DNA from 4 places in the Streptomyces sp. NPDC004134 genome. Region 2 is predicted to be linked to each of the others. Evidence: riboswitches for the same ligand, from Rfam matches in the RefSeq annotation. Region 2 holds a riboswitch; each other region holds the start of a gene.
What was found. Region 2 has a riboswitch for cyclic di-AMP ahead of ACFYVJ_RS34055 (M23 family metallopeptidase). Riboswitches for the same ligand answer to the same signal wherever they lie in the genome.
Positions count from the first base shown of each region.

Region 1 (5,083 bases), on a different contig from region 2:
GCTCGTACGCCCACCAGAGGCCGCCGGCGAGCATGAGCACGCCGGCGAAGAGCATGATCACGGCGCCGAGGAGCACCTTGCGGCCGCGGCGCATGCGGCGGCGGGGCGCTGCGTGCGAGGGGGCGCCGGCGGGGTCTTCGGGGCCGTCCGGGCCATCCGGGCCGTCCGGGCCATCCGGGCCGACGGGGCCGGTCGCGGGACCGGTCGCCGGGTCGGCCGCCTGGTGGGCGAACAGGTCCGGACCGTCCGCTCCCTTGGGCCCGCCGTCCGCGGCCGTGCCCTCGGCTCCCGGTGTTCCTTGCGCTCCGGGTGTTCCCTGCGCGCCCGGAGCGAACGCCGCGTCCACGTACGCCGCGTGCGCCGCCGTCGACATGTCCCCGGCGTACGGCGCCTCCGGCTCGCGGGCGCGCGGCGTACCGGGCTCGTCGGTTCCGCTGCCCGCTCCGTCCAGATGCTGCCTCGCCACGATTCCCACTCCTTTAGGTGCACGTTCATGAGTCAGACTCCGCACCCGGGCCCATGGTTGCCCAGGTGGGTGTGTCGGAGCCCGCCGTTATGCTCGGGACCATGACCTTGAAGATCACCGTGATCGGCACCGGCTACCTCGGGGCCACGCACGCCGCCGCGATGGCGGAGCTGGGTTTCGACGTGCTCGGCCTGGACGTGGTCGAGGAGAAGGTCGAGCTGCTGTCGGCGGGCAGGGTGCCGATGTACGAGCCGGGCCTTGAGGACCTGCTGCGCAAGCACGTCTCCGGGGTCGGGGGCTCGTCCGGCCGGCTGCGGTTCACCACGTCGTACGCGGAGGCGGCGGCCTTCGGCGACGTGCACTTCGTGTGTGTGAACACGCCGCAGAAGCAGGGCGAGTACGGCTGCGACATGAGCTACGTCGACGCCGCGATCGACACCCTGGCGCCGCACCTCGACCGCGCGTGCCTGGTGGTCGGGAAGTCGACGGTGCCGGTGGGCTCCGCGGCCCGGCTGGCGCGCCGGCTGGCCGAACTGGCGCCGGCGGGCGAGCAGGCCGAGCTGGCCTGGAACCCGGAGTTCCTGCGCGAGGGCTTCGCCGTCGAGGACACCCTGCGCCCCGACCGCATCGTCGTCGGCGTCGCGAGCGAGCGCGCCGAGAAGGTGCTGCGCGAGGTGTACGCCGCGCCGCTGGACTCCGGTACGCCGTTCGTGGTCGCCGACTACCCGACTGCCGAGCTGGTGAAGACGGCCGCCAACGCCTTCCTCGCCACGAAGATCTCGTTCATCAACGCCATGGCCGAAATCTGCGAGGCCGCGGGCGGCGACGTGGTCAAGCTGGCCGAGGCGATCGGCTACGACGACCGGATCGGGAAGAAGTTCCTGCGTGCCGGGATCGGCTTCGGCGGTGGCTGCCTGCCCAAGGACATCCGGGCGTTCATGGCCCGTGCCGGTGAACTCGGTGTCGACCAGGCGCTGACGTTCCTGCGCGAGGTCGACTCGATCAACATGCGCCGCCGCGCCCACATGGTCGAACTCGCCCGCGAAGCCTGCGGCGGGACCTTCCTGGGCCGGCGGATCGGCGTCCTGGGCGCCGCGTTCAAGCCCGACTCCGACGATGTGCGTGATTCCCCCGCGCTCAACGTCGCCGGGCAGATCCACCTCCAGGGCGGCCAGGTCACCGTCTACGACCCGAAGGGCATGGACAACGCCCGCCGCGTCTTCCCCACCCTGCGCTACGCGGAGTCGGCGGAGGACGCGCTGCACGGCGCCGACCTGGTGCTGCACCTCACCGAGTGGCCGGAGTTCCGCGCCCTCGACGCCGGGCGGCTCGCGAAGGCCGTCTCCCGGCCGCATCTGATCGACGGCCGGAACACGCTCGACCCGGTGCCGTGGCGCGCCGCGGGATGGACGTTCCGCGCGATGGGCCGCCCGGCGGCGTAGCGCGCGCCGGCCGACGCCCGCCCGCGCGCCGCCGCCCACGCGCCCGCGCGCCGGACACGGCGAACCCCCCGTTCCGCCGGAAACGGGGGGCAACGCCGTGCGGGGGACCCTCAGATGGAGACGCCGTTGTCGCGCAGGTACGCGACCGGGTCGACGTCCGAACCGTAGTCCGGGCTGGTGCGCACCTCGAAGTGCAGGTGCGGCCCGGTGGAGTTGCCGGTGGAGCCGGACAGACCGATCTGGTCGCCGGCGCCCACGCTCTGGCCCACGCTCACCGAGGTGGACGACAGGTGGGCGTACTGGCTGTAGCGGCCGTCGTCGTGCTTGATCACGACGGCGATGCCGTACGCGCCGCCGTCGGCGCCGTTGCCGGCCTTGACGACGGTGCCGGAGGTGACGGCCTTGACCGGGGTGCCGGTGCCGGCGGAGAAGTCGACACCGGTGTGGTAACCGCTGGACCACGAGCCGCCCGCGGCCCGGTACGCCGTGGAGAGACCGGCGTCGATCGGGGCGGAGAACCCGCCCGCGGGAGCGGCCTCCGCTGCCGGCTCCTCCGCGGCCGCCGGCTCCTCCTGCTGCGCGGAGGACGGCTCGGCCGAGGTGGTCTCCGGCTCTTCGAGGGTGACCTCTTCGCCGCCGTCGAACTCGTACTCCTGACCGGGGAAGATCAGGTCCGGGTCGTCGCCGATGACGTCCTTGTTGCCCTCGTAGATCGTCTGCCAGCCGCCCGCGATGCCGTGCTTGCGAGCAATGTCCCACAGGGTGTCACCGGAGACGACGGTGTAGTTGCCGGCCTTCTCGAACTTCTTCTCCGGCGCCTTCTCCTGCTTCGGGGCCTCGTCCTTGGCGGCCTGCTGTGCGGGCTGCCCGGACTCGGTCTGCGCCTCGGGCTCGCTCTTCCCGGCACCGCCGGTGGAGAGGTCGGGGGCGGGGCCGCCCTGGGTGAGCCCGGCCTGCACCGAGCAGACCGGCCAGGCGCCGGGGCCCTGCGAGGCGAGGACCTTCTCGGCGATCTCGATCTGCTGCTCCTTGGTGGCCTGGTCGGCGCGCGGGGCGTACTGCGTGCCGCCGTAGCCCTCCCAGGTGCTCTGCACGAACTGCAGGCCGCCGTAGAAGCCGTTGCCGGTGCTGATGCTCCAGTCCCCGCCGCTCTCGCACTGGGCCACGCGGTCCCAGGTGTCGACGGAGGCGGCCTGGGCGTGGCCGCCGGCGATGAGCGGAATGGCGACGCCGGCGCTGCCGGCGGTGACGATGAGGGCCCTGCTGCCCCGGGCTATCCGGCCCAGGCGACGGTGACGTCCGCGTGCGGACATGGACATGCTCCTCTCCGACGCCTGCGAGGTGAGCTGTCGGGTTCGAGCTGGAGATGCCCGGCCACGCGGAGCATGGCTTCACCCCAAGCCGTACCGCGCTTGCGCACGGTGCGGCACTTACCTGGGTCCCCCGCTCCTGCCGTGAAAGCTGAAGTGCCTGCCCGTCGCCGCCGACAGGATTCGGCGTTACGGCGACGAGGTACCCGCATCGGTGGCGCGAGCACGGCGAGCACCGTAAACACACAGCCGAAAACAGAACAAGCTGTGAACCGCCATCAAGGCCGTTCCCCACATCACATCGGAATCAGCCCGACAATCGCCCCATCCCGCGCCGCTCCTCAATTCCCCCTACCCGGTGGAGACTTGTCGACATATGAGGAGTCGGACACATCGCCCCATGGCGTGAGAATTCTGTGAGTGACTTATGTCACTCTGCTCACACCTGGACCTTCGCGGGGCCGTCGAGCTGTTCGATGGTGGCGATCGACGGGCCGCGCCGAGCGGCCACTTCGCGCGCCGCCGCCTCGGCGTCGCGCAACACCCGCAACGCGTTGGCCCACAGCAGCCTGGCCAGGTCTTCTTCCGACCAACGGCGGTACAGCAGCTCGGCGACGAGGTGCGGATAACCCGCGACGTCGGCGAGGTCCTCCGGCGTGAACGGCGTGCCGTCGAAGTCGCCGCCGATACCGATATGGTCGATTCCCGCCACTTCGCGCATATGATCCAGATGATCCGCCACGGTCGCGGCCGTCGCCTGCGGCCGCGGATGCGCCTCCTCGAACGCACGCCGTACGCGGACCGCTTCGCCGTCCGCGCCGAACGGGTCGAGGCCGCGGGCGGTCATGTGCTCGTCCACCTCCGCGGTCCACGCCACGGCGGCGGGCAGGACGAACTTCGGCACGAACGTGGCCATCGCCACACCGCCGTTGGCGGGGAGCAATTCCAGCACATCATCCGGAATGTTGCGCGGGTGGTCACACATGGCGCGAGCGGATGAATGGGAGAAAACGACCGGCGCCTCGGTGACGCGCAGCGCGTGGCGCATGGTCGAGGGCGCCACGTGGGAGAGGTCGACGAGCATGCCGACCCGGTTCATCTCGCGCACCACCTCCTCGCCGAAGGCGGTGAGCCCGCCGTGCCGCGGCTCGTCGGTCGCGGAGTCGGCCCAGTCGGTGTTGTCGTTGTGCGTAAGCGTCATGTAGCGCACGCCGAGCCGGCGGAAGGCGCGCAGCGTGGCGAGCGAGTTGGCGATGGAGTGCCCGCCCTCGGCCCCCATCAGCGAGGCGATCCGCCCGTCGGCCCGCGCCGCCTCCACCTCGTCGGCGGTCACCGCGAGCCGCAGCTCCCCGGGATAGCGGTCGACGAGCCGGCGCACCACGTCGATCTGCTCCAGACACGCGCTCACGGCGGCGTCCCCGGCCAGCTCGGCGCTCACGTACACGGACCAGAACTGCGCCCCCACCCCGCCGGCCCGCAGCCGCGGGATGTCGGTGTGCAGCCGCGCGCTCTGGTCGACGGCGATGTCACGCCTGTCGATGTCGTACGTCACCTGCTCCCGCAGGGCCCAGGGAAGATCGTTGTGCCCGTCGACGACGGGGTGCGCACGCAGCACCTCGCGCGCACGCGCGAGCAGTTCGCCGGTCATAAGGTCGTCCTCCCTGCGCGGATAGCGTGGGCCCCACGCTATCCGCGCAGGCTGACAGCCGGACGACCGGCCCCGGATCGGACGGTGTGTCAGCCCGCCCGGGTGGTCTTGCGGCGGAGGCGGGCGCCCTTTTCGCGGGCCTGGTGGTTCAGGTCCTCCTGGAACGCCGACATCCGGGCGCGGAGGTCCTCGTCGTGGGCGGCCAGGATGCGGGCGG
Region 1 covers NZ_JBIAMS010000004.1:34,278-39,360, forward strand. The annotation lists gene ACFYVJ_RS07320 (LCP family protein) at 1-466, opposite strand, end outside; gene ACFYVJ_RS07325 (UDP-glucose dehydrogenase family protein) at 568-1,908, shown strand; gene ACFYVJ_RS07330 (transglycosylase family protein) at 2,019-3,221, opposite strand; cyclic di-AMP (ydaO/yuaA leader) riboswitch at 3,225-3,417, opposite strand; gene ACFYVJ_RS07335 (dipeptidase) at 3,658-4,866, opposite strand; gene purE (5-(carboxyamino)imidazole ribonucleotide mutase) at 4,956-5,083, opposite strand, start outside.
Region 1: it holds a riboswitch for cyclic di-AMP, as region 2 does, so the genes downstream of both, ACFYVJ_RS07330 (transglycosylase family protein) here and ACFYVJ_RS34055 (M23 family metallopeptidase) in region 2, are expected to answer to the same signal.

Region 2 (5,083 bases):
GGATCGGCCAGCGGCGAGGTGTGGTCCAGGCGCGGCAGCGGCTGTCGCTCGTCGATCCGCGCTCCGAGTCGCCCGCGGAGACCGTCGCGCGGCTGCGGATGTACGACGCCGGGCTGCGGCCCCTCAGCCAAGTGCCCTTCACCGCGCCCAACGGCCGGCGGATACGAGTGGACTTCTTCTTCCCGGTGGCGGGGCTCGTCGTGGAGATCGAGGGCTACGGCTTCCACGGCGGCCGGGCCGCTCATCTCGCCGACGTCGAGCGCTTCAACGACCTGGGGCGCTGTCCCGAGGTCCGGCGCATGCTGCGGTTCACCGCCGCCGATGTCTTCGAGCGGCCCCAGCGGATGGTCCACACCATCCGCGCCGCCCTGGGCGAAATCGCCGCCGGGGAGTCCCGTGGCACCGCCGTCGGCGGAGGGTCCCGTGGCACCGCCACCGCCGGAAGGTCCCGTGGCGCCGCCGTCGGTGCTGCCGCGGCTGCCACCGCTGCCGCCTATGCGGTTGCCGGTGCGGCAGCGAGTGCCGGTGCCGTCGCCAGTGGCGCCGCCGGTGCCCAGGCAACTGCCTCTGCCTCCGCCACCGTCGCTGCCTGAGTCGCCGCCGGCTTCCCGGCGGTGTCCTTGGGCCGTGGCAGGGTGGCCGCCATGGACGCCTATGTCAGGAACATCGTGCTCGACTGCGCCGACGCACGTCAGCTCGCCGACTTCTACACGCAGTTGCTCGGCATGCGGGTCATCCGCAACGACTGGATGGTGATCGCCAAGGACGAAGACAGCTTTCCACGGCTGGCATTCGAGGAAGTCGACGGCTACCGGCCGCCGCTCTGGCCCGACCTCGATCGCACCTACCCCCAGCAGATGCACATCTGCTTCGGCGTCGACGACTCCACCGCCGCGGGCGAGCTGGCGCTGCGGCTCGGAGCCACGCGACTCTCCGAAGCCGGTGGCAGTTGTCCGGTGTTCGCCGATCCCGCCGGGCATCCGTTCTGCCTCTGCGGGCCCGGGGAGTAGCTCCCGGAAAGGTGCCGACGGCCCTGGTGTCGGGGGGTCGGCCACCAGGGCCGCCGGCGGTCTCGGTGCGCGCTCGGACGCCACGGGGGAAGTTGCGTTCGGGCACGCCGGAGACGTGGGAGAGGGGTTTATGGGGGCTTGCGGTCCGTGCGGCGGGTGCCCGTCCCGGCCGCGGGGGCCGGGGCGCTGGGCCCGCCGGGTGGATCAGACCGGGGCGCCGTTGTTGCGCAGCCAGGCGAGGGGGTCCACTGCGTCCCCGCCGCCGGGTCGTACCTCAAGGTGCAGGTGCGGGCCGGTGACGTTGCCCGTGGCGCCTACGCGCCCGATGACGTCGCCGGTCGTGACCTCGCCGGAGGACTGGATGATGGAGGACAGATGGCAGTACCAGACCTCGGTGCCGTCCTCGAGGGTGAGGACGATGCGGTAGCCGTACGAGCCGGCCCAGCCGGCCTCGGTGATCGTGCCGCCGTGCACCGCCTTGACCGGGGTGCCGGTGGAAGCGGCGAAGTCCTGGCCCGTGTGGCCCGCGGCCCACATGTCGCCGGACTCGCCGAACGTCGAGGTGAGCGTGTAGTTCGCGACCGGGGCGACATAGCTGGCGGCGAGCTTGGCGAGGCGCTCCTCCTCCGCCTTGCGGCGGGCCTCCTCCTCCGCCTTGCGGCGGCGCTCCTCCTCCAGTTGGCGCTGGCGCTCCTCTTCCTGCGCCTTCGCCTCGGCGGCCTCCTCGGCCGCCTGCTTGGCGGCCTCGGCCTCGGCGGCCGCGCGGGCAGAGGCGTCGGCCTCCGCCTGCTGCTGCTCGGCCTGCTCCAGGATGCGGGCCCGCAGGGCCTCTCCGGAGTCGGCGGGCTGGTTCGCGGTCTCGGTGTCGCCGGCGTAGCTGACCTGGGTGAGCGGAGCCGTGGTGACGACCGTGTCGGAAGCGGGCTCCTGCGTGCTCGGCATCAAGTCGCCGACGCCCGGCAGGCTCTCCGCGTCCGGGAGTTGCGCGCTTATCTGGCTCGCGACGGCGTCGACCTGGTCGGGCATGGATATCGCGACCGGGGGCTTCTCCTGCGCCGTGGCCATGCTGCCCGCGCCCACGGCGGCGAAGACGCCCACGCCGAGTACGGCACCGCTGCGCGCCATGCTGCCACCGCGCTGCCGGGGGAGGCGCCGGCGGCCGCGGGAGGGAAGGTCGTCCTCGGGGAGGACTTCGTCGACCGGCTCATCGGCGGCGTAACCGGCGGGCGCATACCCCTCGGGGGCGTAGCCGCCGGACGCATAGCCGTCGTAGCCGTAATCGTCATGGCCATGGCCGTAGCCAGGCTCAGACCTGTAGGACGCCACGAAGGCGTACTCCTTTCCTTCCTTCTCGCCTACCGGGTTAGCTGACGGGTTCGGAGCAGGAAGGTCTCCTACGGGCCGCCTCCTGGCGGAGGTTGGCCCGATTCACCCCAAGGTGGTGGTTCCCCGGTTCCCTAGGTGTTGCCGTTGCTGCAGTTGTGACGCTTGCGGGATTCGGCGACGGCGCACGGTGCCGCCTCTTGCGACGGCAGTGACGACCGCGCTGCGTTACCGCACGCTAGCGGACGACGGCGTTCGATTCCAAGTCGTTCCCGTTATTGAGTTGTGCTTTACCGCGGACGATCCGGGCATGTACCAGCGGAAACGGACAAGTTGACGGCCTGATTACGCGCAGTGAGGTCCGGTCGTTAGCTGATCGTGCATCAGTTGTTATGCGGAGGGGCGCTATTCCACTACGGAGCGTATACAGGCGCGGCCGCGTCCGGCGGCTCTCCGAACGGTGCACGGGAGCGCGCGAGGGCGAACAGCGCCATGTCGTCGGCGATCATCCCGCCCGTATAGCGCGTCACATCGTCCAGGAGGGTGTCCAGCAGTTCGTGCGGGCCGTCGAACAGCCGGCCGTCCAGCCGGGGCAGGGGATCGTAGAAGACGCCCGCCTGGTTCCGCGCCTCCGTCACGCCGTCCGTGAACAGGACGAGCGCCGCGCCCGGCGGGAACGCCACCTCCATCAGCTCGTCCGGCCACGTACCCAGGTCGCCCATGCCCAGCGGCAGCGCGTGCTCGCGCGGGTGCAGCGTGCGTGCCGCGCCGTCCGAGCCCAGCAGCACCGGCGCCGGATGGCCGCGGTTGAGCAGCCGCAGCGCGCCGCCCTCGCGGTCGACCTCCGCCAGCACCGCGGTCGTGAACCCCTCCACCCGGTCGAGCCCGCTGCGCCCCGTCTCCTGGCGCTGCAGCGCGCGTTCCAGCCGCCGCGCGACCCCGGCGAGCCCCGCCTCCTCCTCGGCCGCCTCCCGGAAGGCGCCGATGACGACCGCCACGGACTCCACCGCCTCCAGCCCCTTGCCGCGTACGTCGCCGACGATGCAGCGCACGCCGTACGGGCCCTCCTGCACGGCGTAGAGGTCGCCGCCGATACGGGCGTCGGCGTCGGCGGCCTGGTAGCGGGCGGCGACCCGCAGCGCGCCGAAGCCGTCCGGCGGGTTCGGCAGCACGGCGCGCTGCGCGGCGACGGCGACGTGGCGGGCGGAAGTCAGCCGGCGGTAATTGCGCTGGATGAGGAGGTTGATCACGACCGCCAGGACGCCGAGCACGACCTGCGACACCATCTGGGTGAGCGCGTCGGCGTTCGTGGCCGTGCCGTTGAGGATTTCGAGCGCGACGTCCACCACCAGGGCGGCCACGGCAACGGCAACGGTGCCGCGCAGGGTGAGCAGCGCGGCGGCGACCAGCGGGGTGGTCTCGAAGACCGGCGAGGACCTCAGCCCCTCCGGCGTGAACCAGAAGAACACCGACCCCACGACGATCAGCGCGGCCGGCAGCCACCGCAGCGCCCACCTGACCCGGCGCTCGCCGCCGGTGGCGTCGGGGCGCCGGGACCGGGCCGCCAGGTCCAGCGCGCCGGCGCCGACGCGGTAGGCCCGCCCGTTCTCGTACGGACCGCGCCCCTCGCCGTACGAGCCGCGCTCGCCGTACGAGCCACGCTGGGCGTCGCGTGAGGCGCGGCCGTCGCGTGAGGAGCGGTCATCGTGCGAGTTGCGGCCCTCGTCGTGCGGGCCGCCTTCACCCTTACCCGCGCCGTCCTCCCGCACCGGCTGCACCTGCCCTCTCCTGCGCTGCCCTTCCTGCGCTGTCCTCCCCGTGCGGCCGGCACGCGGGCCCGTGCCGTCGTCCCTCAGGGTTCCGCGTCCCGGGCGGGACAGCGACCGGGCGGGGCCCAGGCGGGTTACAGGAGGCATTTCGGGCGTCATGGCGGCCAGGGTGGGACGGGTAGAAGCGTCGCGGACCAGCGGACCGCACGCAGAGGGTACAGCCGAACGGGTATAGGACCGCCCGGCTCCGGCGCGCGCGGCGCCCGCGCGCCCCTCAGCTCCCCCGGCGTCCCCCGCGCCCCCGGACGGATGAGGCCATCCGGCAGGGCGCTCAGGCGGCGTCAGACGGCTCGGGCGGCGTCAGGTGAGGCGTACCGGGAAGGACGCCAGGTCGTTCTGCGTCAGCACCGGAAGGTTGCGCAGCTCGCCCAGCGGCGCCGCCGCCCGCAGTTCCGGGAACCGGGCGAAGAGCGCCGGCAGCGCCACCGCCGCCTCCAGCCGCGACAGCGCCGCGCCGGGGCAGATGTGCGGCCCGTGCCCGAAGGTCATGTGCCGGATCGGCGTCGCCCGCGTGACGTCGAAGACGTCCACGTCCGCCCCGTGGTGCCCGGCGTCCCGCCCGATCGCGCGGTACGAGATGACGACGCCCTCGCCCTTCTCGATCACCGTGCCGGCGATCTCGATGTCCTCCGTCGCGAACCGCATCAGCAGGTGGGTCACAGGCGGGTCGTAGCGCAGTGCCTCCTCGATCGCTGTCTCCCACGTCACCGTGCCCTCGCGGACCATGCCGAGCTGCTCGGGGTGGGTCAGCAGTCCGCGCACGGTGGTGAGCAGGAGCGTGATCGTGGTCTCGTGCCCGGCCGCGATCATGGACTTCAGGTTGCCGACGACCTCTTCCTCGGTCAGCGGCTCGCCGCCCTCGTCGGCGAGGATCAGCGCGCTCGTCAGGTCGTCGGCGGGCTCGGCGGTCTTCTGCCGCAC
Region 2 covers NZ_JBIAMS010000044.1:10,915-15,997, reverse strand. The annotation lists gene ACFYVJ_RS34065 (hypothetical protein) at 1-593, shown strand, start outside; gene ACFYVJ_RS34060 (VOC family protein) at 645-1,010, shown strand; gene ACFYVJ_RS34055 (M23 family metallopeptidase) at 1,215-2,336, opposite strand; cyclic di-AMP (ydaO/yuaA leader) riboswitch at 2,348-2,523, opposite strand; gene ACFYVJ_RS34050 (PP2C family protein-serine/threonine phosphatase) at 2,747-4,111, opposite strand; gene ACFYVJ_RS34045 (cytochrome P450) at 4,463-5,083, opposite strand, start outside.

Region 3 (5,083 bases), on a different contig from region 2:
CCGCCAAGGGCGGGCTGCTGTCACTGGCCGGGCAACTGGCCGTCGAGTACGGCCCGTCGGTACGGGTGAACACCGTGCTGCCGGGACCGGTGCTCACCCGGCTCTGGGACCGGGTCCCCGAGGAGGACCGCAGGGCCAGCGCCGCGCAGACCGCCGCGGGGCGGCTGGGCGCGCCGGAGGAGGTGGCCGCCGCCGTCGCCTTCCTCGCCTCGTCCGAGGCGTCCTACGTCACCGGTGCGAGCCTGGTCGTGGACGGCGGCTGGAGCGTCGTAAAGTCGTCGGCCTGAGCGCGGGGGCGCCGCGGGGCGGCGGAGGGCACGGGAGCGGGGACGCGAGGGAGGAGCGAGCGGCCATGGCGGGTTACGCGCGCCGCGGGGTGCACGGGCAGACCGTGGAGACCCTCGCGCACCGGGTGCTCGGCGGTGAGATCGCCGAGGGCGCCACCCTCGACCTCGCCGCCCTCCAGGCCGAGTTGGGCGTCAGCCTCACCGCGCTGCGCGAGTCGCTGAAGGTGCTGGCGGCCAAGGGCATGGTCGACGCCCGGCAGAAGCGCGGCACGTTCGTCCGGCCGCGCGCCGACTGGCACCTCCTCGACGCCGACGTGCTGCGCTGGCGCTTCGAGACCGCGGGCCGGCAGCAGGGCGAGGGCGCCGCCGCGCGGGCCGCCTCCCCGCTGCTGCGCGACCTGGACGAGGTGCGCGGCATCGTCGAGCCCGCGGCGGTCCGGCTGGCCGCGGTGCGGCGCACGGACGCGGACCTGGCGGCGCTGGAGACGGCGCTCACGGCGATGGCCGGGGCGCGGGACGGCGCGGCCGAGGCGGTCGCCGCGGACCTCGCGTTCCACCGCGCCCTGCTGGCCGCCTCGCACAACGAGCTGCTGGAGCGCATGGATCAGGTCCTCGCCAGCGGTCTTGCCGCCCGCGACCGCCTGGTGCACGGCCCGGGACACCACCCGCGGGACCCCGTGCCGGGCCACCGCGCCGTGCTCGCCGCGATCCGGGCGCAGGACCCGGACGCCGCGGAGGCGGCGATGCACCGGCTCCTCGCCCAGGCGGCCCGGGACCTGGCGGAGTTGTCCGCCGGCGGATCCGGCGCCGGGGCCGCCGGCGGGTCCTCGGCCGGGCGGGCTGCCGGGGCGGAACGGGCGGCCGGGGCGTAGCCCGTACGACGAACGCGCCCCGCCGCGCGGACGGATCCGCACGACGGGGCGAAGGAGACTTCCGCGGGCCGGAGCCCCCGGAATCAGTACCAGTTGTTCGCCTGCCAGAAGTCCCAGGCGCCGCACGGGCTGCCGTAGCGGTCGTTCATGTAGTCCAGGCCCCACTTGATCTGCGTGACCGGGTTGGTGCGCCAGTCGGCGCCGGCCGAGGCCATCTTGTCGCCCGGCAGCGCCTGCATCAGGCCGTACGCGCCGGAGCTGGGGTTCGTCGCGGTGTGGTCCCAGCCGCTCTCGCGCTCCACGATGCTGCTGAAGCAGGTGAACTGGTCGGCGGGCACGATCTCCCGGGCCGCCGCCTGGATGCCGGACTCGGTGGTCGGGACGCTCGCCTGCGACGCCTCGGTCGCGCCGCCGGAGCCGCCGGAACTCTTCGACGCCGACGAGCCGTTCGGGTCGATCGACTTGTCGACCTTGCCGCCCTTGGTGTCGACGCGCAGCTCGGTGCCCACCTTCAGCGCGGCCGGGTTGTCGCCGATCGCCTTCTCGTTGTCGACGTACACCCGCTGCCAGCCGCCGGGCACGTCGTACTTCGCGGCTATCTTGGCCAGCGTCTCGCCGGCGCCGACGGTGTGCTCGACGTAACGCTGCTGCTTCTGCTCGGTCTTGGCGGCGGTCTGGTCGGCCTCGGCGGGCTTGCTCTCGGCCTTCTCGTCCCCCAGGTCCAGTTCCTGGCCCGGCAGGATCAGGTGGGGGTTGTCGCCGACGGCTGCCTTGTTGGCCTCGTACAGCCGCTGCCAGTCGGCCCCGAATCCGTTGTCCTCGGCGATCTCCGAGAGGGTGTCGCCCTTCTCGACCGTATAGGCGTGCGCGGCGGTCGCCGCGATGCCGCCGGCGACGGGCAGGGCTATGCCCACCCCCGCGGCAGCGGCGTAGCGGCGGGTGGAGCGCGACTTGGGCGCGCGCCGGGTGCCGGTTCCGGCCATGGTGGCTCGCTCTTTCTCCGACGCCTGCGAGGTGAGCTGTCGGGTTCGGGCTGGAGTTGCCCGGCCGCGTCGTGCTGTGCGGCTTCACCCCGAGTCGGGGAGTGCGGTGCGGTCCTGCCACCGTGCTCCTGCCGACGGAGAAGTGGTTCCCCCGCTCCTGCCCGAACGGCTGTGGGGACGACGGTTCCGGGCTCCGACGGGCAGGACTCGGCGTACCGGAGCTCGGTGCTCGCGTGTGCGAACGACTCGGACACTAGGAGATCGAACGGCAGATCACAAGCGGATCACGAGGATCGGCGCGTAGTCTGACGCTCCGTGGTGACGCGCGCACGCGTGGGGCGGTTGGGGCGCGTGTGACGTTCGGCACTCACGCCGAGGCGCAGCGCCTCCAGCAAACGCTGCCCAGCCGGTACGACGAGACCGTGCACCCCGCGCTCCGCGGCGCCGGCGAGCGCGGTCCGCCAGGCGTCGGGTCCCGCGGGCGCGGCCGCCGGAGTCCAGCGCCCGGCGCCCGGCTCCTCATAGCCCGGGCCCGCGGGCGCGAGCCGGCGGAAGGCGGGCACCGTCGGTGCCACGGCGCCGAGTTCGGCGCACCGCCGGGAGTCGGCGGCGAGCGCGAGCCGGCCGCCGCTGAGCAGCACCACGGTGGCCAGCGCCCGGGCCAGCAGCGCGGCCTGCGGCACGCTGTCGGGCAGCGCGACCACCAGCCTCGCCCGGCCGGTGGCGGCGGCCAGGGCGGCGGCGAGCGCCAGTACGTCGTGGGCCGGGTCGGGACCGCCGTCCAGCCACAGTGCGTCGGCGCCGGCGGAGTCGTACGCCGCGCACTCCGCCAGCCAGTCCGCGGGCTCCTCCGGCAGCCGGGGGAGCAGCACCCCGACACGGACGGCCGGCGGGGCCGCGCCCGCGGACGGGGGTGGAGATGCGCTCATCGCGGGGCCTCCCCGGGGCTGACGACGGCCATCGGGGGCATACCGTACGCCGATACCTCGCGGAAGGCAGCGGTGCGGACACGCGCGGTTCATGATTTCTGGAATTTCATCTGCCGTGCCCCCGGGCGCCGTTGCGCGCCCGTGCTTCGGCAAACGCCGAGGGAGGGGACCCCCCCGGGGTGTCCCCTCCCTCTCTGTGCTCCCGGCCGGTGGCCCACGTCAGTGCGGGTGGGCCACACCCCCGTTCGCCGGGATGGGCTCGCCGTCCGGTCCGGACGGCGAGTGGACCGGGCGGCGCGGCAGCCGGTGCGGAGGCGCCGTGCCTGGCGCGGTCACACCGGGCTCCGTGACAGCAGGAAGTCGGCTTCGCCGGCCTTGGCACCCTCGATGAACGCGTCCATCTCGCCGGGGGTGTAGATGAGGGCGGGACCCTCGGGGTGCGCCGAGTGCCGTACCGCTATCCGGCCGTCCCGCAGCTTCATGGCCTCGACGCAGTTGCCGCCGTTGCCGCCGCTCCACGGCTTGTGCCAGCCCTCGGTGCCGAGGTCCGCCGCCGGCATGCCGTTGTAAATGCGTTCCATTCACAGCTCCTTGCGGAAGTCCCGGAGGATTTCCTTCGTGCGTTTTGCCGTCGCCGCCTGGGCCGCCATGTGGTCCAGGGCGGCGAGGTGTGTGGCCACCTCGTGCCGGCCGTCGAGGTAGACGGCGCCGGTGAGGTACTCGGTGTAGATCATGTCCGGCAGCTCGGGCATGGCGAACCGGAAGAGGACGAAGGGGCTGTACGTGCCCGGATGGTGGCCGGTGCGGAACTCCGCCATCTGGAGCGTGACGTTGGGCAGGGACGCGATGTCGAGGAGCCGGTCGACCTGCGCGCGCATCACCGAGCCGTCGCCCACCGGGCGGCGCAGGACCGTTTCGTCCACGATGGCCCAGAACCGGGGCGCTTCCTCGCGGGTGAGGAGGTCCTGGCGCTCCATGCGGAGCGCGACGTGCCGCTCGATCTCCGCGGGCGCGACCCGGCCGAGGGAGCCGACCTTCAGCACGTGCCGTGCGTAGTCCTCGGTCTGCATCAGACCCGGCACGAAGTGCGGCTCGTACGACCTGATGAGCGACGCGGCGCCCTCCAGGCTCACGTACATGCTGAACCAGTCGGGCAGGATGTCGTGGAAGCGCTGCCACCAGCCGGGCTCGTTGGCCTCCTCGGTCAGCGCGACGAAGGCGTCGATCTCCTCCTGGTCGATGCCGTACGCCTGCAACAGCAGTTGCACGTACGGAACCTTCAGCGCGACCTCGGCGGTCTCCATCCGGCGCACGGTGGCGGGGGCGACGCGCAGGGTCTTCGCAGCTTCCTCACGCTTGAGCCCGGCGCGCTCGCGCAGCTCCTGGAGCCGCTTGCCGAGCACGACCTGCCCCACGGTCGGCGCAGACCGCGGTTCGCTCACGCCATACCTCCCTGTCGGAACTGCCTCAAGCAGTGTGCCACGCCTCGGGCTTGGCGAACACAGTGCAACGGCAACTCTGAAAAATTCACAGTGGGGGTTGCCAAGTGGCCGCGGCGGGGCCATAGTTTGGGATGTGAGCCAGTCCACACAGCCGCATCAGACGGGGGTCGTGACACAGGACCCCGGCTTGCCGGGATTCCGTTCGGGGGTCGATGCGGTGCGGTGCGGTTTCGAGGTGCCAGGTCAGGCGGACGCCGTTACGGTCGCCCGCCGGCTGGCCCGCGAGCAGATGCGCCGCTGGGGGGTGGAGGGCGAGGTGGGCGACAGTGCCACCCTCGTTCTCTCGGAACTGGTGACCAACGCACTGCTGCATACGGGGAGTCGGCGCATAGGGTGCGAACTGCGCTGTAGCGCCGACCGCCTGCGGCTGGCCGTCACCGACCAGGGTGTCGAGCCGGGAAGCCTGCGGGTGCAGCGGTCGTCCGCGGACGAGCAGGGTCGGGGGCTCCTGCTCGTCACCGCGGTCAGTAGTAGCTGGGGGGCATACGACGCGCGGCCCGGCCCGGGTCT
Region 3 covers NZ_JBIAMS010000002.1:461,649-466,731, reverse strand. The annotation lists gene ACFYVJ_RS05225 (SDR family NAD(P)-dependent oxidoreductase) at 1-287, shown strand, start outside; gene ACFYVJ_RS05220 (FadR/GntR family transcriptional regulator) at 353-1,159, shown strand; gene ACFYVJ_RS05215 (LysM peptidoglycan-binding domain-containing protein) at 1,243-2,142, opposite strand; cyclic di-AMP (ydaO/yuaA leader) riboswitch at 2,149-2,323, opposite strand; gene ACFYVJ_RS05210 (hypothetical protein) at 2,427-3,071, opposite strand; gene ACFYVJ_RS05205 (DUF397 domain-containing protein) at 3,404-3,652, opposite strand; gene ACFYVJ_RS05200 (helix-turn-helix domain-containing protein) at 3,653-4,513, opposite strand; gene ACFYVJ_RS05195 (ATP-binding protein) at 4,749-5,083, shown strand, end outside.
Region 3: it holds a riboswitch for cyclic di-AMP, as region 2 does, so the genes downstream of both, ACFYVJ_RS05215 (LysM peptidoglycan-binding domain-containing protein) here and ACFYVJ_RS34055 (M23 family metallopeptidase) in region 2, are expected to answer to the same signal.

Region 4 (5,083 bases), on a different contig from region 2:
CCTTGCTGCGCCGCCTTCCCGACCTGCGGCTGGCCGGCGAGACGTCCGAATTGCGGTGGCGCGGCGGGCTCATCATGCGGGGCCTGCGGACGCTGCCGGTGCGCTTCGGACCCTCTCTGTGATCTGCGCGTGACTATCAGGCGATCAACTTGTGATCGGAGGTAGTTCGGTATTAAGTTCGGCCACTGGCTCGAACACACAGGGAACGAAAGGCACTCGCATGCGCTCGGGTAACGGACGCCACCGACGTCCCCGCCAGGCCCCCGCGTTCGTCGTCGCGGCCGGTGCGACCGGGGCGGGTCTCGCCCTGCCGCTGCTGGGCGCGAGCGGCGCGAGCGCCGCCGACGCCGGCACGTGGGACCGGGTCGCCGAGTGCGAGAGCGGCGGGCTGTGGAGCGCCGACGAGGGCAACGGGTACTACGGCGGCCTGCAGTTGACGATGGACATGTGGCAGGAGTACGGCGGCGAGGAGTTCGCCTCGCAGCCCGACTTCGCCAGCCGCGCGCAGCAGATCACGGTCGCCGAGCGCATCCTCGCCGGCATGGGCGCCGACAAGGCGTGGCCGGAGTGCGCCCAGGACGCCGGGCTGCACGGCGACGACGAGGTGCCGGAGGTCGACCCGGGCGCCGAGCTGCCGCTGCTGCCCACCGCGCCGCCCACCCTCGCCCCGGGCCCGGGTGACGACTCCCAGGGCCAGGACGAGGACGGGCGTACGGACCGCGGGGACAAGCGCGACCGCAAGGGCGGCGGCGACGAGGACCGGAAGTCCGGCGGGGGCGCCGGCAAGCACCGCGGCAGCCAGGACCCGGGCGAGCGCGACGGCGGCCCCGGCGAGCGGACCGGCCGGGACGACGACACCTCCGCCGAGGGCTCCGGCCGGCACCGCGCCCCGGACGCCTCCGCGACCCCGACACCGTCCGAAGCCCCGTCCTCGCCCGGCGCCCCCGAGGCCCCGCGCGAGGCCGTCGAGACCCCCGGCGCCTCCCAGTCGCCCGACGAGGCCGAGCTGCCGGAGCCGGGCCGCGAGTGGGTCGCCGAGATCCCCGGCGACGCGGACAAGCGCGGCGGTGACCGCAAGGGCGACGCCTCGGGACGCGACGCCGCGGCGGGCGACGGCAGTTATACCGTCCGACCGGGTGACACCCTCTCGGAAATTGCCAGAGAGCATTCCCTGTCGGGCGGATGGTCCGAGTTGTACGACGGGAACAAGAACTCCCTCGGTAAGGACCCCGACACCATCAAGCCTGGTCAGGAACTCGAATTGAGCGGGAACTGAACAGTCGGCGGGTGAAGTCGGCGCGGATTAGTCATATTTGACGTAATCGGCTGACCGGGCTACCTGACGGACGTAAAACCTGGCGTGGCATTTTCCGAGGTCTTTGAATCGCACACGCCTATGTGCTTACCGTCACATTGCTCGCCACCGCGAGCCCCGGTGATCGCCTCACGCCGAATCCTGTCGGCGTTCACCCGGGCCACCTGTGCATGAAGCACCGCTGACAGGAGCGGGGGACCCACGGTAAGCGCCGCTCAGGTCCAACGAGAAGGCGGACCGGGCGGCTTGGGGTCAAGCCGCACGTATGACGTACGGCCGGGCACTCACAGCCCGCACCCGACAGCTCACCTCGCAGGCGTCGGTGAGAAAAGAGCATCATGCTTCTTCCTGCCGGAACGGGTAAGCACCGCCGCCCCGCCGCACAGGCACGCCTTGGCACACATTCCCGCATGGCCGTCCTCGTGGGCGCCACCGGAACCGCGATCGGCCTGCCGGTGCTCGGCGCCCAGCACGCGTTCGCGGCGCCCATCGATACGTGGGAACGGGTAGCCGCCTGCGAGTCCGGAGGAAATTGGGCGACGAATACGGGGAACGGCTATTTCGGCGGCGTCCAGTTCTCCCAGTCGAGCTGGGAAGCCGCCGGCGGCCGGAGCTTCGCCCCGCGCGCCGACCTGGCGTCGAAGCAGCAGCAGATCGCCGTCGCGGAGCGGCTGCTGTCCATGCAGGGCCCGGGGGCGTGGCCCAACTGCGGCCCACGCGCGGGCCTGGCCGCGGGCGGTCCGGCCGCCGGGCAGATCGTCCCACCGGCGCAGCAGGAGGCCCCGCAGCAGCGGCAGGAGCAACCGGAGACCCCACCGCGGACCCTGCCGCAGCCGGCCCCGCAGACGCAGGAGCAGGCGCCGCAGGAGGCCCCGCAGGAGGCTCCGCAGGGCACCGAGGCCCGCGGTGCCGCCGAGCAGACGCAGCCGGAGTCCCGCACGGTCTTCCGCGGCTTCTACTACGAGGTCCGCGAGGGCGACACCCTCGACGACATCGCCCGGCGGCACGGTGCGGAGAGCTGGCAGCAGTTGTACGAGGACAACAAGCCGGTCGTCGGCGCGAACCCGGACCTGATCCGGCCGGGCCAGAAGCTGAAGGTGAACTGAGTCCCGCGCGGGCGGGCCGCACCGGACCACGAACCGGCCGGCCCGCCCGCGCCCGGTGCACCGCCGCCTGCCGCCCCCGGTGCCGCCCGGCGCCGCCTGCCGCCGGGCACGCCGCCCGCGGTACGGCGCGGCCGTCCCGGCCCGTCCGGTGCGCGGGCCGGGACGACCACGCCGTACGCCACCCGCCCCCGTGGCTCCCGCTCCCGCGGCTCCCGCCGCCGTGGCTCCCGTCCCGCGCCGCTTCCCGTGGCCCGTCCCCGCTCCCGGCCCGAACCGTCTCGTACCGCGGAATGCGGCCGGGTGCGCGCCGGGGCCGTCACCCGGGGCGGCTAGGCTCAGGGCGGAACCCGTAGCGAATCCCTCCGAAGGAGACACCGTGCCGTCCATCGACGTCGTCGTAGCCCGAGAGATTCTCGACTCCCGCGGCAACCCCACGGTCGAGGTCGAGGTCGGCCTCGACGACGGCAGCACCGGCCGTGCTGCCGTTCCGTCCGGCGCCTCCACCGGCGCCTTCGAGGCCCTGGAGCTGCGCGACGGGGACAAGGCCCGCTACGGCGGGAAGGGCGTCGAGAAGGCGGTGCTCGCCGTCATCGAGCAGATCGGCCCCGAGCTCGTCGGCTACGACGCCACCGAGCAGCGCCTCATCGACCAGGCGATGTTCGACCTCGACGCCACCCCCGACAAGTCCTCCCTCGGCGCCAACGCCATCCTCGGCGTCTCGCTCGCCGTCGCGCACGCCGCCTCCGAGGCGTCCGACCTGCCGCTCTTCCGCTACCTCGGCGGCCCCAACGCGCACGTGCTGCCCGTGCCGATGATGAACATCCTCAACGGCGGCAGCCACGCGGACTCCAACGTGGACATCCAGGAGTTCATGATCGCGCCGATCGGCGCAGAGTCGTTCTCCGAGGCCGTACGCTGCGGCGCGGAGATCTACCACCAGCTCAAGGCCGTCCTCAAGGAGCGCGGCCTGTCCACCGGCCTCGGCGACGAGGGCGGCTTCGCGCCGAACCTCGACTCCAACCGGGACGCGCTGGACCTCATCATCGAGGCGATCCAGAAGGCCGGCTACACCGCGGGCCAGGACGTCGCCCTCGCGCTCGACGTGGCCGCCTCCGAGTTCTACAAGGACGGCGTGTACGTCTTCGAGGGCAAGGGCCGGTCCGCCGCCGAGATGACGGAGTACTACGAGCAGCTCGTCGCGGACTACCCGCTGGTGTCCATCGAGGACCCGCTGTTCGAGGACGACTGGGCCGGCTGGCACGTGCTGACCGAGCGCCTCGGCGACAAGGTGCAGATCGTCGGCGACGACCTCTTCGTCACCAACCCCGAGCGGCTGCAGCGCGGCATCGACGAGGGCTCCGCCAACGCGCTGCTGGTGAAGGTCAACCAGATCGGCTCGCTCACCGAGACCCTCGACGCCGTCGAGCTGGCCCAGCGCAACGGCTTCAAGTGCATGATGTCCCACCGCTCCGGCGAGACCGAGGACGTCACCATCGCCGACCTGGCCGTCGCCACGAACTGCGGCCAGATCAAGACCGGCGCCCCCGCCCGCTCCGAGCGGGTCGCCAAGTACAACCAGCTCCTGCGCATCGAGGAGATCCTCGACGACGCCGCCGAGTACGCGGGCCGCAGCGCCTTCCCGCGCTACAAGAACGGCTGAACGGACCGACCCGTACGACATCGGCGTCGGACGCCACCGGCCCCGGCCGCACCGCGTAAGGTGCGACCGGGGCCGACCACCGCTTGCCGCCCGGGGAGGACGCGACGCACATGGCCAGGGAGCGCTTCTCCACCACCACCCGGCTCAAGCTGCTCGGCGAGCAGGCCGTCAGCCGGGTCTCGGAGCGCGTCTACCGCGCGCGCCCGCCGCGGCGCAGCCGGCTGACAGGGCGGGCCGCGGTGCTCGCCCTCGTCGTCTGCTCGCTGGTGGTGGCGCTCGCGTACCCGCTGCGCCAGTACATCGCCCAGCGCGCCGAGGTCGCCGAGCTGGAGCGGGAGAAGGCGCAGGCCGAGCAGCGGGTGGAGGAGCTGCGGGACGAGAAGTCCCGCTGGCACGACCCGGAGTACGTGCGCCGGCAGGCCCGCGAGCACCTGCACTACGTCCTGCCCGGCGAGACCGGCTACCTGATGCGCGACGGCACCGGCTCCGCCGGCTCCGGCGAGGAGGGCGAGGCGGTGGACAGGCCGTGGTACGAGAACCTGTGGGACGGCCTGGACGCCGCGGACGGCCGGCGCTGAGGCGCGTCACGTACGCGAACGCCGCCCGCCGCGCGGGACACCTGCCGCCGGAACGCCCGCCGCCCGCCTCCGCAACGCCCGCCTCCGCAACGCCCGCCGCCGGAACGCATGACGCCTGACGCCCGCCGCCTGCCGCCGGAAGCCGACCGCCCGGCTGAACGAGGAGAGATGGACAAGCCCCCGCCGCCCACCGAGCACACCCCCGCCACCGCGGCCGACGCCGCCGCCGTGGCCGCGCAGTTGGGCCGCGCCCCGCGCGGCCTGCGCGCCGTGGCGCACCGCTGCCCGTGCGGCAACCCGGACGTCGTGGAGACGTCGCCGAAGCTGCCCGACGGCACGCCGTTCCCGACGCTGTACTACCTGACGTGCCCGCGCGCGAACTCCGCGATCGGTACGCTGGAGGCGGACGGCGTGATGAAGGAGA
Region 4 covers NZ_JBIAMS010000004.1:85,893-90,975, reverse strand. The annotation lists gene ACFYVJ_RS07585 (cytochrome P450) at 1-122, shown strand, start outside; gene ACFYVJ_RS07580 (transglycosylase family protein) at 221-1,276, shown strand; cyclic di-AMP (ydaO/yuaA leader) riboswitch at 1,438-1,649, shown strand; gene ACFYVJ_RS07575 (transglycosylase family protein) at 1,726-2,421, shown strand; gene eno (phosphopyruvate hydratase) at 2,798-4,081, shown strand; gene ACFYVJ_RS07565 (septum formation initiator family protein) at 4,192-4,659, shown strand; gene ACFYVJ_RS07560 (DUF501 domain-containing protein) at 4,828-5,083, shown strand, end outside.
Region 4: it holds a riboswitch for cyclic di-AMP, as region 2 does, so the genes downstream of both, ACFYVJ_RS07575 (transglycosylase family protein) here and ACFYVJ_RS34055 (M23 family metallopeptidase) in region 2, are expected to answer to the same signal.